DNA from 2 places in the Nocardia sp. NPDC050175 genome. Region 2 is predicted to be linked to the other one. Evidence: riboswitches for the same ligand, from Rfam matches in the RefSeq annotation. Region 2 holds a riboswitch; the other holds the start of a gene.
The links. A riboswitch is a leader RNA that binds a small molecule or an ion and turns the genes downstream of it on or off. The one in region 2 is predicted to bind cobalamin.
Positions count from the first base shown of each region.

Region 1: it holds a riboswitch for cobalamin, as region 2 does, so the genes downstream of both, ACIBK2_RS03080 (CbtB domain-containing protein) here and ACIBK2_RS07090 (CbtB-domain containing protein) in region 2, are expected to answer to the same signal.

Region 1 is NZ_JBITJI010000001.1:677,709-684,770, reverse strand. Features, by position in the region: gene ACIBK2_RS03105 (hypothetical protein) at 1-1,008, shown strand, start outside; gene ACIBK2_RS03100 (methylaspartate mutase) at 1,010-2,257, shown strand; gene ACIBK2_RS03095 (ATP-grasp domain-containing protein) at 2,254-3,519, shown strand; gene ACIBK2_RS03090 (cation:proton antiporter) at 3,547-4,887, shown strand; gene ACIBK2_RS03085 (SAM-dependent methyltransferase) at 4,982-5,848, shown strand; cobalamin riboswitch at 5,900-6,034, shown strand; gene ACIBK2_RS03080 (CbtB domain-containing protein) at 6,074-6,289, shown strand; gene ACIBK2_RS03075 (CbtA family protein) at 6,320-7,062, shown strand, end outside.
Region 2 is NZ_JBITJI010000002.1:331,346-338,407, forward strand. Features, by position in the region: gene ACIBK2_RS07055 (ABC transporter permease) at 1-362, shown strand, start outside; gene ACIBK2_RS07060 (TetR/AcrR family transcriptional regulator) at 415-1,008, opposite strand; gene ACIBK2_RS07065 (FMN-dependent NADH-azoreductase) at 1,150-1,797, shown strand; gene ACIBK2_RS07070 (DMT family transporter) at 1,799-2,119, shown strand; gene ACIBK2_RS07075 (OsmC family peroxiredoxin) at 2,313-2,753, shown strand; gene ACIBK2_RS07080 (hypothetical protein) at 2,841-3,332, opposite strand; gene ACIBK2_RS07085 (CbtA family protein) at 3,368-4,165, opposite strand; gene ACIBK2_RS07090 (CbtB-domain containing protein) at 4,156-4,350, opposite strand; cobalamin riboswitch at 4,379-4,534, opposite strand; gene mhuD (mycobilin-forming heme oxygenase MhuD) at 4,612-4,926, opposite strand; gene ACIBK2_RS07100 (alpha/beta fold hydrolase) at 5,020-5,778, shown strand; gene ACIBK2_RS07105 (A/G-specific adenine glycosylase) at 5,858-6,754, opposite strand; gene ACIBK2_RS07110 (carbonic anhydrase) at 6,845-7,062, shown strand, end outside.

The DNA.
Region 1 (7,062 bases), on a different contig from region 2:
CGACCCACCTTCTGCAACAGCTGCAACCTGGCGGTCGCCGACTTCTACGGTCGGGCCGCCTGGTGGCGTGGTGGTGTCGACGCGATCATGACCGGCGACTCCCGACGGGAACAGGCGCTCTATGCCGCGTGGATTCTGCGGCTGGCCAAGGGGATCGGCATCGACGTCCAGCGCAAGGGGATGACGTTCCAGGACCTGCTTGCCGCGTTGCGTGGTGTCGGCGACGCGTATTTCCGTGAGCTGTTCGGTGATGACGAGCACGAGCCCGCCGAACGCGAAGTGGCCGTTGGTGATCGGTCGGTGCAGCCCACCTTCGTTTCCATCTATGACCTGGTCAGCTATCGCGTGCACGATCATTGGGATCTGATCGTCGATTTCCTCGGCTTCCGGTTCGATGATCTGGCGTTCAGTTTCACCGAATCCGATTGCGCCAACCCGACTCTCATGGCGCACCTGCGCGGGCTCCGCGTCGAGTACGTCGAGGGTCGAACCTATCAGGCCGGGATCTCCGAGTATCTGGAGTTCGCCGAGACGATGATGCGCCGGAAGGAGATGCCGGACAGCCTCATCGCGCTCGCCCTCGGTCGCTACGAAACGCCGGAGAAGGTCGTCAAACAGCGTGACGTGGCGGCCACCTACGCCGAGAACGCGTTTGGGCTGGGCGAGGATGAGTTGGTCGCGATGGTCTTCTCGCCGTTCACCAATGAAGGTGCGCGACTGGCGGAATTCGTCGAACGGTGCCATCCCGAGCGGGTCGACGAGGTGCCGGCTTTGCACGCCGCGTTGCGTGGCGAGCCAGGGAGCGACAGCGCGGCCGGGTGGCTGGCGGAGGTGTCCGGACTGTCCATCACGCACCTGCGCACGCTGTATCGCAGTGCGCTGGTTGACTTCGCGGCCGGTGACACGGTGATGGCGAGGGTGCGCGCGGGCGATCCGCACAAATCCCAGGTGCACACCGTCGACGCGCGCTCGGGATTGCCGACGCTCGAGCTGATCTCGGGTCGGTGACGTGGCTGGGTTCTTCGACAGTTTCGTGGCGGACCGCGCCGCCGCCGGGCAGTTGGTGGTCCAGCCGCGGATGGGCATGGGCAGCTTGTCGGCGATGCGGTCCGGTCTCGCCCGGGTGGCCCACCTGGATTTTCCGGTGATCGGCACGCTCACGCTCGACAGCTACACCCGGGTCGGCGATTACCAGAGCCCACTGGAACGCCTCGCCGCAGGGGAGGAGCTGAACGGTTATCCGCTTGTCTCCCACTCGATCGAGGAGACCAAGAAGGTGCTCGCCGACCTGTACGGGCCGACGTTCCCGGTCCAGGTGCGACACGGTACTGCGTTGCCGCTGCGGGTCTTTCAGCGGTTGGTCGAGGTCGGCCTGGACGCGACGGAAGGTGGGCCGGTCTCGTACTGCCTGCCCTACAGCAGGCTGCCGCTGCGCGATGCGATCGAGGCGTGGGCGGAGAGCACCAGGTTTCTCGCCGACGCGGCTGAGTTCGGGCACATCGAGAGCTTCGGCGGCTGCATGCTCGGCCAGCTGTGTCCCCCGTCGCTGTTGGTGGCGATGGGGATTCTGGAGGGGTGTTTCTTCCGGCAGCACGGCCTGCGGTACATGTCGTTCAGTTACGCGCAAGGGACACTGGCCGAACAGGATCGGGGCGCGTTGCGGGCGTTGCGGACCCTGGCCGCCGAGTATCTGGGCGATGTGACCTGGCATGTCGTGTTCTACACGTACATGGGCCTTTTCCCGAGGACACCCGACGGCGCGACTCGACTGATCCGCGACAGTGCCCGGCTGGCCATGGCGACCGGGTGTGAACGGATGATCGTGAAGACGGTGTCGGAGGCGTGGCAGATTCCGTCTGTCGCGGAAAACATTGCGGCGCTGCGTATTGCGTCAGTAGAGGCGGACGGGCCACTGGATCCGGCGTCGCCGGCCGAGGCGCAGTACTTCGGTGAGGTGCTCGATGAGGCGCGGACCCTCATCGATACGGTGCTCAACCTCGACGCGGACGTCGGGGTGGCGCTACTGCAGGCCTTCACCGAAGGGCTGCTCGACGTCCCGTTCTGTCTGCACACCGACAACTTCGGGGCCACCACCTCCGTTATCGATGAGCAGGGCGCGCTGCGTTGGGGGAAATTGGGCCGACTTCCGTTGCCCGCCGGTGCCGGTCGCGAGGATCTTGCGCGGCTCGGCTCCGACGCGCTCTACGGGATGCTCGACCACGTGGCGAATAGTTATGACAGCAGGCTGATTCCATGACCGAACCAATGAGAGATGCCATGCCCGAGGATGATTCGTCCATTGTCGTACTGGTGGATGCGTTTTCCACGGGAGCGCTGCTCGCGCAGCAGGCGCGGCACCAGCACCGGCTGATCCATGTCCAGTCTCGTTCCCATCTGCCCGCGACCTTCTCCGCGAGCCTGCCCGCCGAGTTGTTCGCCGAGGACCTTTCCTACGCGGACCAGGCCGACGACGTCCTGCGCAGGCTTGGCGAACTGGGACCGGTCGCGGTCATCGCGGGCAGCGAATACGGCGTCGAGGTGGCCGACGAGATCGCCGCGAAACTTGGCCTGCGCGGTAATGATCCGGCGCTCTCGCACGTGCGGCGGGACAAGTTCTACATGCTGGAAGCGGTGGCCGGTGCCGGGCTGCGGACCGCACGGCAGCGGCGCGGCAGCGATGCGGCGCGGCTGTTGGAATGGCGGCGGGCTGAGGGGCTCGGGCGGGTGGTGGTCAAGCCGCTCGACAGTGCGGGATCCGATGACGTGTTCATCAGCGACTCCGAGGCGGAGGTTCAGGCCGCGGTCCAGGCGATCATCGGTAAGACGAACCTGATGCTGCGAACCAATGCGGCGGTGCTGGCGCAGGAGTACCTGGTCGGGGACGAGTTCATCGTCAATTCGGTCAGCCGGGACGGCAAGCACTGGTTCACCGACGCGTGGATCAGCCACAAGGTGACCGTGCGGGACAACCGTCGGATCTATGACTGCGAAGACCTGCTGTCGCAGGACGATCCGCGCTTCACCGACATCATCGACTACGTTTCGGGTGTGCTCGACGCGCTCGGCATCGCGAACGGGCCCGCGCACACCGAATTGATCTATACCGCAGCGGGTCCCGTGCTGCTGGAGACCGGGGCACGGCTCTCGGGGCTGGCCGATCCACGAGCGCTCGATCGCGGCACGGGCGTGAATCAGGTCGACCTGACGATGGACTGCTACCTCGGTGAGGGACGCGCGCTGGCGGCGCAGCCGTCGGTGTATTCGCGGCGGGAGCAGGCGCGCTGCGTGAATCTCATTGCCCACCGGGAGGTTCCGCTGCCTGCCCAGGCGTTGCGGGCGGAGCTCGAACGGCTGCCCGCTATCGAGAGTGTTCGGTTCCGGATCGCCGATCAGGCGATGACCAGGCCGACGGTCGATCTCAATTCGTCGCCGGGCGTGGTGTTTCTCGTGCATCAGGACGCCGCCGAGATCGAACGGTCGTACCGGACGCTGCGGCGGCTGGAGCACGAGCTCTTGTAGGCGCCGCCGGACAGACAGAGAGCATCGATGACGAATACGCAGCTGGGTCAAATCCTTCTCGCCATCCTGTTACTCCTGCTGGGGGCCAACCTGCTCGGTCAGCTGTTCCGCCGACTGCGTCAGCCCAAGGTCGTCGGCGAGATCCTGGCCGGAATTCTGGTCGGCCCAACGGTTCTCGGGAAGATCGCGCCCGGCTTCGCGGCTGAGATGTTCGGCGGCGACAAGGGTGATCCCAGCGCGGTGGTGCTCGGGTTCCTGTACAACCTCGGCCTGTTGATGCTGATGTTCGTGTCGGGCTGCGCCGCAAAGCACCTGTTGGGCAGGCAGAATCGCACGGCCACCGCGTGGATTCTGGGGATCGGCACGCCGCTGCCGTTCCTCATCGCCCTCTTTGCCGCGCCGCTGCTGCCGCTCGAGGATCTCACCGGTACCGCGGGGAGTGAGCAGGCCGTCGTGCTCGTCTTCGCGGCCGCCACGGCGGTGACCTCGATCCCGGTCATCACCAAGATCTTCTACGACCTCGGCATCCTGCACACCCGATTCGCCAGCCTGCAGCTGGGATCCGCTGTGCTGGAGGATATTGCGCTGTGGGGAGTGCTCTCCGTCGCCACCGCGATCGCGGGCGCCGCCCTCGGCGCGACCGGCGACGAGCTGACCGCGACCATCGGCGGGCACATCGCGGTCAACGCCGCCTACGTGATCGTCGCGCTCACCGTCATGCCTGCCGTGCTGCGCAAGCTGTCGCGGGCCGAATGGAATGTGGTGGCGCGCAATTCGCCTGTCGCGTGGATGCTCATCGTCTTCCTGGGTTATGTCTCACTGGCCGCCGCCCTTGACGTGACGCTGGCATTCGCCGCGTTGCTGGCCGGCTTCGGCGTGATGGGCGGCATGAAAGGCACTGAGCAGGAACGGTTCCGGGACCCGATGCAGTCCATCAGCGATGTCTCAGGGCACTTCTTCGTTCCGCTGTACTTCGCCATCGTCGGCTACCGGCTCGACCTTTCCAAGACGTTCGACCCACTCATGCTCGTGGGGTTCCTGGTCGGCACGTCGCTGGTGGTGTTCCTGTCCGTGGGGCTCGGCGCCAAGCTGGCCGGGATGAGCCGCCTCGACATCGTCAATCTCGCCATCACCCAGAATGCCCGCGGCGGGCCGGGCATCGTGATGGCCTCGGTGGCCTTCGACGCGGGCATCATCAACGCCATTTTCTACACAACCCTGGTACTCACCGCCGTGCTCACCTCCCAGGCCTGCGGCTGCTGGCTCGACTACGTCCTGCGCAAAGGATTGCCGCTGCTGTCCGGCGCCGACCTACGCCGCCGGGGCATCGAGCCAGCGCCCGAGGAACTGTCGCCGCAGCGGGGGTAACTCGACGCATTTTGGTCGCGCGCACGGCTGATGAGTCTCACGTGGTCGGAGGTGTGGGTTCGGGTGGAGTGGTTAACTCGTTAGGGAGACTTCGGTGTCGAGTGCGGAGGGTGTCATGGCGGAGGCGAACGGGATGACCGATCTGAAGCAGGGGCAGCCGCACAGCGCCCGTATTTATGACTATTTCTTGGGCGGCAAGGACAACTATGCGGCCGACCGGTTGGCTGCCGACAAGATCGAGCAGGCCATTCCCAATGTTCGACTGGTCGCGCGGGAGAATCGCGAGTTCATGCGTCGCGCGGTCGGCTACCTCGGCGAACAGGGCATCCGCCAGTTCGTCGATATCGGCACCGGCATCCCCACCGAACCCAATCTGCATCAGGTGGCCCAGGAGACGGCTTGCGATGCGCGGGTGGTGTATGTCGACAACGATCCGCTCGTGCTCGCCCATGCCCGCGCGCTGCTCATCGGGACGCCGGAGGGGCGAACTCGGTACATCGAGGCCGATGTCACCGAACCGGCGAAAATCCTTGGGGCGCCGCAACTTCGCGAGACCATCGACTTCGCCGAGCCGGTCGCGCTGAGTCTGATCGCGTTGTGCCACTTCGTGCCCGGCGAGCAGATGTACGAGATCATCGATACGTTGCTGGAACCGCTTGCGCCAGGCTCGTTTCTGGTGATGACGCACCTCACCGCCGACCTCGATCCCGAGGCGGTCCAGGGCACGGTGCGCGCCTACGAGGCGAGCGGTATCAGGATGGAAGCACGCACGTATGACGGGGTAGCCCGCTTCTTTTCGGGTTTGCAACTGATCGAACCGGGCATCGTGCCGATCGGCCGGTGGTACCCGGACGGCACCGCGCCGGATTCGACCGCCGTTGTCCCGCTGCCTGTCACGGATTTCGGCGCCGCGCCGAAACCGCCCGCTGCCGGATATGCCGCGGTCGGGCGTAAGCAATAAGGCGTTTCGGAACACGCTCGGGTAACGGCACTCGGCGATCCTTGACCGGTCGTTTCGGCCGCTTCTAGAGTTGACGTCTGCTGGGTATGAGGAATCTGGTGTAAATCCAGAGCGGTCGCGCCGCTGTGAACATGCTGTGAATAGCGGTGTGTGAGTCAGAAACTCGGCTCGGCAGGAGTTTTTATTCTGGACGTAGGGACGCGTAATCCCTGGAAGGAGTCCCTCATGGCCACTTATGTTCCGCATGCCGGTGTGACGGTTCGTCCGCTCAGTGCCTCGGTGTCGAGCACGCTCTGGTTGGTCGGCACGGTGCTCGGGGCACTGCTGATCTACTACTTCATCGGTATCGATCAGGGGGCGGTGTCGATTTTCGGCAGCGATACCCACGTCCACGAATTCGTGCACGACGCACGGCATTTCCTCGGCTTCCCGTGCCATTGAGTCGGCTCGGCCGGAGCGAGTGGTAGCGGTATGGAGAAGCAGATAATCGGTCGCGGCCTGCTGGCGGGCGCGATCGGTGGGTTGTTGGCGTTCGTGTTCGCGCGGATCTTCGCGGAGCCGGTGATCCAGCGGGCGATCGACTACGAAAGCGGTAGGGACGAGGCGCAGGAGGCGTTGGACAAGGCCGCTGGCCACCCGATGGGGGACATGGGCGCGGAGGTGTTCACTCGGTCGGTGCAATCCAATGTCGGGATCGGCCTAGGGATGATCCTGTTCGGTGTCGCCATGGGTGGACTGTTCGCGGTGGTCTTCGCGCTCAGCGTCGGCCGGGTCGGCAAGGTTTCGGCGCGTAACCTGGCGCTGCTGCTGGCCGGGGCGTTCTTCGCGGCGGTGTATCTGGTGCCGTTCCTGAAGTATCCGGCGAATCCGCCCTCGATCGGACACTCGGACACGATCAAGGACCGGACGGCGTTGTATCTGACGATGGTGGTGTTGTCGTCGCTGTTCCTGATCGGGGCGGTGCTGTTGGGTCGGAGACTGGCGGCACGCCTTGGTAATTGGACTGCTAGCCTGGTCGCGGCAGTTGCCTTCGTGGTGGCGATCGGTATCGTGATGCTGCTTTTGCCACAGCTGGGGCATCTTTCGGCGAATACCGCCGAGTTCGGCAGGCAAGCAACGGAAACGCCGCAGCCGCTGCGGGATTCGTCGGGTGCGATCGTCTATCCGGGATTCCCGGCCGATGATCTCTATCTGTTCCGGCTGTATTCGATTGG
Region 2 (7,062 bases):
CGGCGCTCGGAATCCTCACGGGCATCGCAATTCTCGGCATGTGGACGTTGGCAGGCGCGCTGATCGGCACGATCGCTCGCGGTCCGGCGCTGGCCGTCGGGCTCGGTCTGGTGTGGGTGCTGGTGGTGGAGAACCTGTTGCGCGGGGTCGCGTCGATCTTCTCGCCGATCGCGGTCATCACCGATCACCTGCCCGGCACCGCCGCCGGTTCGATGGCGGGGGCGATGCGGACGGTCGGTGCGGGGACGCCCGGTGTGCTCGACATCCTGTCGCGGACCGAATCGCTGATCATGCTGGGGATCTACATCGCGCTCTTCGTGGCGGGCACCATGTGGTTGATGCGCAGGCGCGATCTGGTGTGAGTGACTGGCACGAAAGCCGTTGGTGAACAACCACCAACGGCTTTTTTGCGGATCAGTCGAGCACGGCGTGGGCGAGGCTGCCGAGGGCGTCGGCGATCTGCGCCGAGGTCAGGCCTCGACTGCGTTGCTGCTGGTAAACCTCGGCCCCCAATGGTGCGAGCAACGCATCGATGAGTGCCTCCGGCTCGCGAATCTTGCCCGCCAGCAACAGCGCTCGCACATGGGCGTACCAGAACCCGTACGAGCCCGTCGCGAATCGCGCCCCACCGATCTCCGCGCCGAGCACCAAATCCGCGTGCGCGTCCAGCAATTCGACCATCGCGGCGTAGAACGCGGCCAGCCGGGCCGCAGGCGGCGCACCGGGTCCCAGCGGCGGTGCGCCGCCGATCAGCTGCTCCTGCAGTGCGCGTTCGTGTTCGTCGAGCAGCGCGACGGCGATCGAATTCGTGTCCGGGTAGCGGCGATACAACGTGCCGCGGCCGACGCCTGCCGCCTTGGCGATGTCGTCCATCGTGACGGTGCGCGGGTCGCGGGTGGCGAACAGTTCGGCGGCCGCGGCGAGCACCTTGGCCCGGTTACGGGCCGCGTCCGCGCGCTCGGGCGGGGCGGCCGCTTGCCCGCTGAGCAGATCCGTGTGCCTGGTCATGTCGCTGACTGTACCCGAGTTCTGGAATAAGTGGACATGGTGTCCATTTGTCGATACTATCGAGTTCGGCACTAAGTGGACACAACGTCCAGTTGCCTGCCGGTCGTCCGACGGCACGGAAACACAGAGTGAGGTCTAGTCATGAGCACGTTGTTGCACCTGGATTCGAGCGCTCGTACCAGCTCGATCAGTCGTGAGCTGAGTGCGGTCTTCGCCGATGCGTGGCGCGCTGAGAACCCTGACGGTGGGTACCGCTACCGGGATCTGGCGGCCGATCCGATCCCGTTCATCGATGAGGCGTGGACCGAGCTGTGCGATGCGGTACTTGCGCAGGGCAGTACCGATCTGGACCGGCTAAGTGAGCTGGTGCGTACACCGGAACAAGCTGCGGCATGGGCGATCATCGAACCGCTGCTGGCCGAGGTGCTCGCCGCGGACGTCATCCTGATCGGCACCCCGATGTACAACTACTCGATTCCGGCCTCCCTCAAGGCCTGGCTGGATCAGGTGACGTTCCCGCGAATGTCCTTGGGCCACCGCCGTTTCGTCGTCGCGACGGCCCGCGGCGGCGCCTACTCGCCCGGTGCGCCGAAGGCCGCCTTCGACTACCAGGAGCGCTTCCTGCGCGACTTCTTCGCGGGCCATTTCGCCGTCAACGACACGGTTTTCATCAATGCCGAATTGGCCAACGCCCGCCATGACCCCGCGCTGGCCCACCTGCGCGGCAAGCACGACGAGTCATACGCACTCGCCCTCGACACCGCACGCGATCTCGCTAAGGAGTACTGACATGAACTGGGTCGTCCTCGGCATCGCGGGCCTGGTCGAGATCGTCTGGTCGCAGAGCATCAAACCGACCGAGAACTTCACCCGCCTGGTGCCGACGGTGATCTGCTTCGTGCTCGGCGTCACCGCGGTGTACCTGCTGTCCAGGGCCATGCAGACGCTGCCGGTCGGCACCGCGTACGCGATCTTCACCGGGATCGGCGCGGTCGGCGCCATCGGCCTCGGCATCGTGTTCAACAAGGATCCGCTCAGCGCGGGCCGGGTGTTCGCGCTCTCGCTGATCATCGGCGGCATCGTGCTGGCCAGGGTCACCAATCCCGAATGACCTTCTGGCGTACCTGCGGACAGCTCCGATGTTCTTCAAAATGCCTACGCGACAACTGATCTCGTATGTACATGGGTAACTCACCTGGTACCGGGTAACGTGACCACCGCCCTCACCGCCGGCCGCCGACGCAAGAGCCGCGGCACTCGAATCTGGCCTGAATTCGCGGAGAGGCGGAACAGAAAGGACCGTGATGCCTACACGTACCGCGCGTACTGCTTGGACCGGCACTCTGCAAGAGGGGTCGGGACAGGTCGAGCTGGCCAGCTCGGGCGTCGGCAAGTACGACGTGTCGTTCCCGAAGCGTTCCGCCGAGGACGCCGACGGCACCACCAGCCCGGAGGAGCTGATCGCGGCGGCGCATTCGTCCTGCTACGCGATGGCGCTCTCGGCGCAGATCGGTAATGCGGGCGGGACGCCGGAGAGCCTGGACGTGAGCGCCGATGTGACCCTCGGCCCGGATCCGGCCGGTGGCTTTCGGATCAGCGGCATCAAGCTGACCGTGCGCGGCAAGGTCTCCGGCCTCGACGCCGACGGCTTCGCCGCCGCGGCCGAGGCCGCCAAGGCGGGCTGCCCGGTCAGCAAGGCCCTCGCCGGCGTCGACCACATCCTGCTCGACGCGGCCCTCGTCTGACTCGGCACAGCCGACTGCCCGGTTCGCGCACTACGGTGCGTGAGCCGGGCAGTTTTGTGTGACAACCGATTTCGTGTGAGCAATGGGTCAGGCCCGGCGAAAGAAGCGGCGGGCTGCGGGGTGGTACATCGCTGGGATGGCGATCAGGACCGCGACGACGTGGATGGTGCGGAGCAGACCGATCACCGCGGATTCGATGGTGAGGTGGGCGAAGAGGTCGCCGAACTTGTCCGCGGAAAGCAGCGCCGCGAGCGGTTCGATGATCAGGGAGAGCAAGCCGATCACGCCGATGCCGAAGGTCAGCAGCAGGCGGGCCCAGCGGGCGCCGTGCGTCATTCGGATGGCGACGATGAGAACGACCAGGTAGATCCCGAGCCGCACGGCGAGCCCGGTCGTCAGGTCCGCGATGTCGACCTCGTCGCGCTCCAGTAGCAGCGCGGACTGCTCGATCGCCTCGGCGACGCCGGCGAGCAGGGCGACGACGAGGCCGACGAACGCGACGAGGACGGCGCGCGGTGGTTGTGCCGGTGCGCCCGAACGCAGCGGTGCGGGCAAAAAGGAGAGGGCAGTGCCGGTCATGACACCGACACTGCCCTTCGACTTCCGGATGCGGATCAGCCCGCGGTAGCGATCGACTCTCGTACCGGAGTATCACTGCGCGTGGCGAATTCGCTGAGCGCGGCGAAGCCGAGGGCCAGGCTGGCCCACAGCGTCGCGGTCTCGGCCAGCGAGGACGCCCGGAACTGCCACAGCAGCGCGGCCGGGAAGTCCGCCTTCACTTCGTTGATGCCCGGCAGCAGGATGTACCCCGCCGCCGTGACGAGGACGAACGCGGCCAGCCCGCCGATCAGTCGCAACGTGCTCAGCTGACCGCGCAGCAACTTGTAGACGTACACGCTCGCGCCGACGGCCACCAGGCCGAGCAGCACGGCGGCCACCCAGAGCAGGGTGCGCTGATTGATCGTCTCCGGGTCGCCGACCGCAGGTGGGTTCGCCGGGTACTTGAAGAACGGCACGGCCACGATCGCGGCCCAGCCGCCGAGCCCGATACCGAGCGCGAGTTTCGGCCCGGACAGCGTGGTGTAGCGGCGGGCGAAGTGGGCGACGGAGGCGAAGATGGCGCCGAGCGCTAGACCGGCCAGGCCGAGCGCGAGGAACTGTCCCGCCTTCTGGCCGGTGCGGCTGACCAGCGGTTCTTCCTCGTCGCCGTGCGAATGCCCGTTGGTCGCTTCCGCTTCCGTGCCGTGCGGATGATCCGCGGCGGCCGCGCTTCCGGCCTCCTCGATGGCGATGGCGGCATCGACCTTCGGTTCACCGATGAAGTAGCCGACCGAGGCGGCCAGCAGGCCCGCGATGAGACCGGCCAGCAGGCCGCGCAACAGCAGGGTCTTGAGGGATCCGATCAATGGCACGGAAGCCCCAGCAGGTGACGTCCGTCGTGCATCAACTCATGCAGGTACATCCCGCTGCGCGAGATGACGCCCTGATCGAAGCCGACCAGGTACAGCGTGAGCAGTGCGAGAAGAACGACACCAACTGTGACGAGCACAGTGGCCAGTGAATCGGTTGCCCGGCTCGGCGAATGCGCGATTGCCATGCGAGTCCTCCTAGGGATGCGCGTCCCGTCGAATGGGTTGCGAAGGAGCCGGTGTCTGGCTATCCGGCACCCAGGGACTCGGTGCATGGAACACAGTGGCGCGACCGCTCCGGAATTTCACCGGATTACCGCATCACCCTCGCGTTTTGTCATCCGAACTGTGACACCTGGAGGCGCCTGCCGTCAACACGAACAGCAGGGACGCGCCCTGCCGTCGGGCGAGTCGCCGGGCAGGTCAGCCCGCCCGGCATGCTCGACAGGTCAGTCGGCAGGCTTCGCGGCCACGTCGATGACGACCTCGAATTCCAGCAGCGACGCGCCCGTGGAGACCGGCTTCTGCCGCTCGCCCGCATGCGCCTCGCGCGCGGGTCCGTCCCGCCACGCCGCGAAGGCTTCTTCCGAATCCCACTGGGTGACAACGAAGTACCGCTTATCACCGGCGACCGGCCGGAGTAGTTGGAAGCCGAGGAAACCCGGCGAGCCCTCGACCGCGTGCGCGCGGTGCGCGAACCGCTTCTCCAACTCGGGGCCTGCGCCCTCGGGAACCTCGATCGCGTTGATCTTCACAACAGCCATGGGCTCGACAATACGACCAGCGAGCGTCCGTCCGGTATGGGCCAAATCGGGGGGATCGCGCACGGCCGGGGCGCGCCGGGCAGAATCAGCGGGGTGTTGCACGACGAAGGTGGCGCGGGTGTGCCGATCCTGCTGCTGCACGGATTGATGGGCAGTGCCAGGACCTGGCACGATCAGCTGGACTGGCTGCGCGACTACGGCCACGTCTACACCTTCGACGCCGCCGGGCACGGCAGGCCCGCGCCGGCCGAGCTGACCACCGAGGCCTTCGTCGCCGATCTGGCCGCCGCGACCTCGGGCATCACCGAGCCGATGGTGGTGATCGGGCATTCGATGGGCGCGCTGCACGGCTGGGTGTTCGCCGCGACGCACCCCGATCGGGTGCGCGCGCTGGTGGTCGAGGACATCGCCCCGGATTTCACCGGCCGGACAGCGGCGAATTGGGCGGCGATGATCGAGGCGTGGCCGCAACCGTTTCCGGATGCGAATGCGGTGCTGAGGTTCTTCGGGCCGGTCGCCGGACGGTATTTCCTCAACTCGTTCGAGCACGGCCCGGACGGATACCGGCTGCACGGGTCGGTCGCGACGTTCCGCGATATCTCCGAGGAGTGGGGCAGTCGCGACTTCTGGCCGCAGTGGCACGCCACCCGCGTGCCCGCGCTGCTACTCGAGGGAGAGCACACGATCACGCCGCCCGGCCAGATGCGGCAGATGGCCGAGGCACATCCTGACGCCGAGCATGTACTGGTGCTCGGCGCAGCACATCTCGTGCACGACGACCAGCCCGAGCAGTACCGGGACGCCGTCGAGCGGTTCCTCCGCCGCGTGCTGGCTGAGCCGCACCCCTCCTGATTTCCCGCACCGAGAATTGCCGGTGCGGGAAATCAAATATCGTGCGGCGCTGAGGCATTCGGCCGCTGCGGTGGGCTGGTCAGCGCGCGTTGCCACCTTCACCGGCGAGTGCGAAGAGACCGTCGACGGTTTGCTCGATCAGGCCGTCGACCAGTAGCGAGTCGAGGGCGCGGGCGCGCTGGCCTGGGTCGCGGGGCCAGGCGAGGTCGAGACTCACCCGCTCCACCGGACCCGTCGCGCCACGAAGCACATCGAGCAGCCTGCCGCGCGCTTGGCGGTCGGTGCCCTCGTATTTCTGTGTGCGACGGACGATTTCGGAAACGGGACGGCCTGCGGCGACCCACGCGCAACTCGGCAGGGGACAGCGCGAACAGTCCGGTGTGCGCGCTGTGCACACTGTCGCACCCAGCTCCATCAACGCGGCCGAGAACACCGCCGCACGATCGATCTGTTGCGGCAGTAGCGCTTCCGTCTCCGGCAGATCACGCGACGACGGATTACCCGCCTCCGCGCGCCCGTGCACCGCGCGGGCGACAACTCGGCGAACGTTGGTGTCCACCACCGGAACTCGTTGCCCGTAGGCGAAACACGCGACCGCCCGCGCCGTGTACGCGCCGATGCCGGGCAGGCCGAGCAGCACGTCCACGTCGGTCGGCACCTCGTCACCATGCTCCGCGGCGAGCACCCGCGCGCATTCGTGCAGCCGCAGCGCCCGGCGCGGATAACCGAGCTTGCCCCACGCGCGCAGCACCTCGGCCTGCGAGGAGGCCGCCATCGCCGAGGGCACCGGCCAGCGCGTAACCCACTCCCGCCAGATCGGCTCGACCCGGACCACCGGCGTCTGCTGCAGCATGATCTCGCTCATCAGGATCTGCCACGCGGTGACCTCGCGGCGGCGCCACGGTAGGTCGCGCGCGGTCTCCTCGTACCAGTCGAGCAACACGTCGGCATCGATGGTGTTCGGTGCTTTCCTCACGGTTCCTGTCCTACTGCCGCCAGCCGGTATTTGCCGACCCGTAACCAAACTAACTCGCTGGTAACCCAAGCCTTGTGCACAATGGTCGGTATGCCTGATTCAAATCCGGTCAGTGCCTGGAAGTCTTTGCGCGAAGGCAACGACCGTTTCGTCTCCGGTGCGCTGCAGCATCCTAGCCAGGGCGCCTCCGACCGAGCCAAGCTCGTCAGCGGCCAGCATCCGTCCGCGATCCTCTTCGGCTGCGGTGACTCCAGGGTCGCCGCCGAGTTGATCTTCGACCAGGGCCTCGGCGACATGTTCGTGGTACG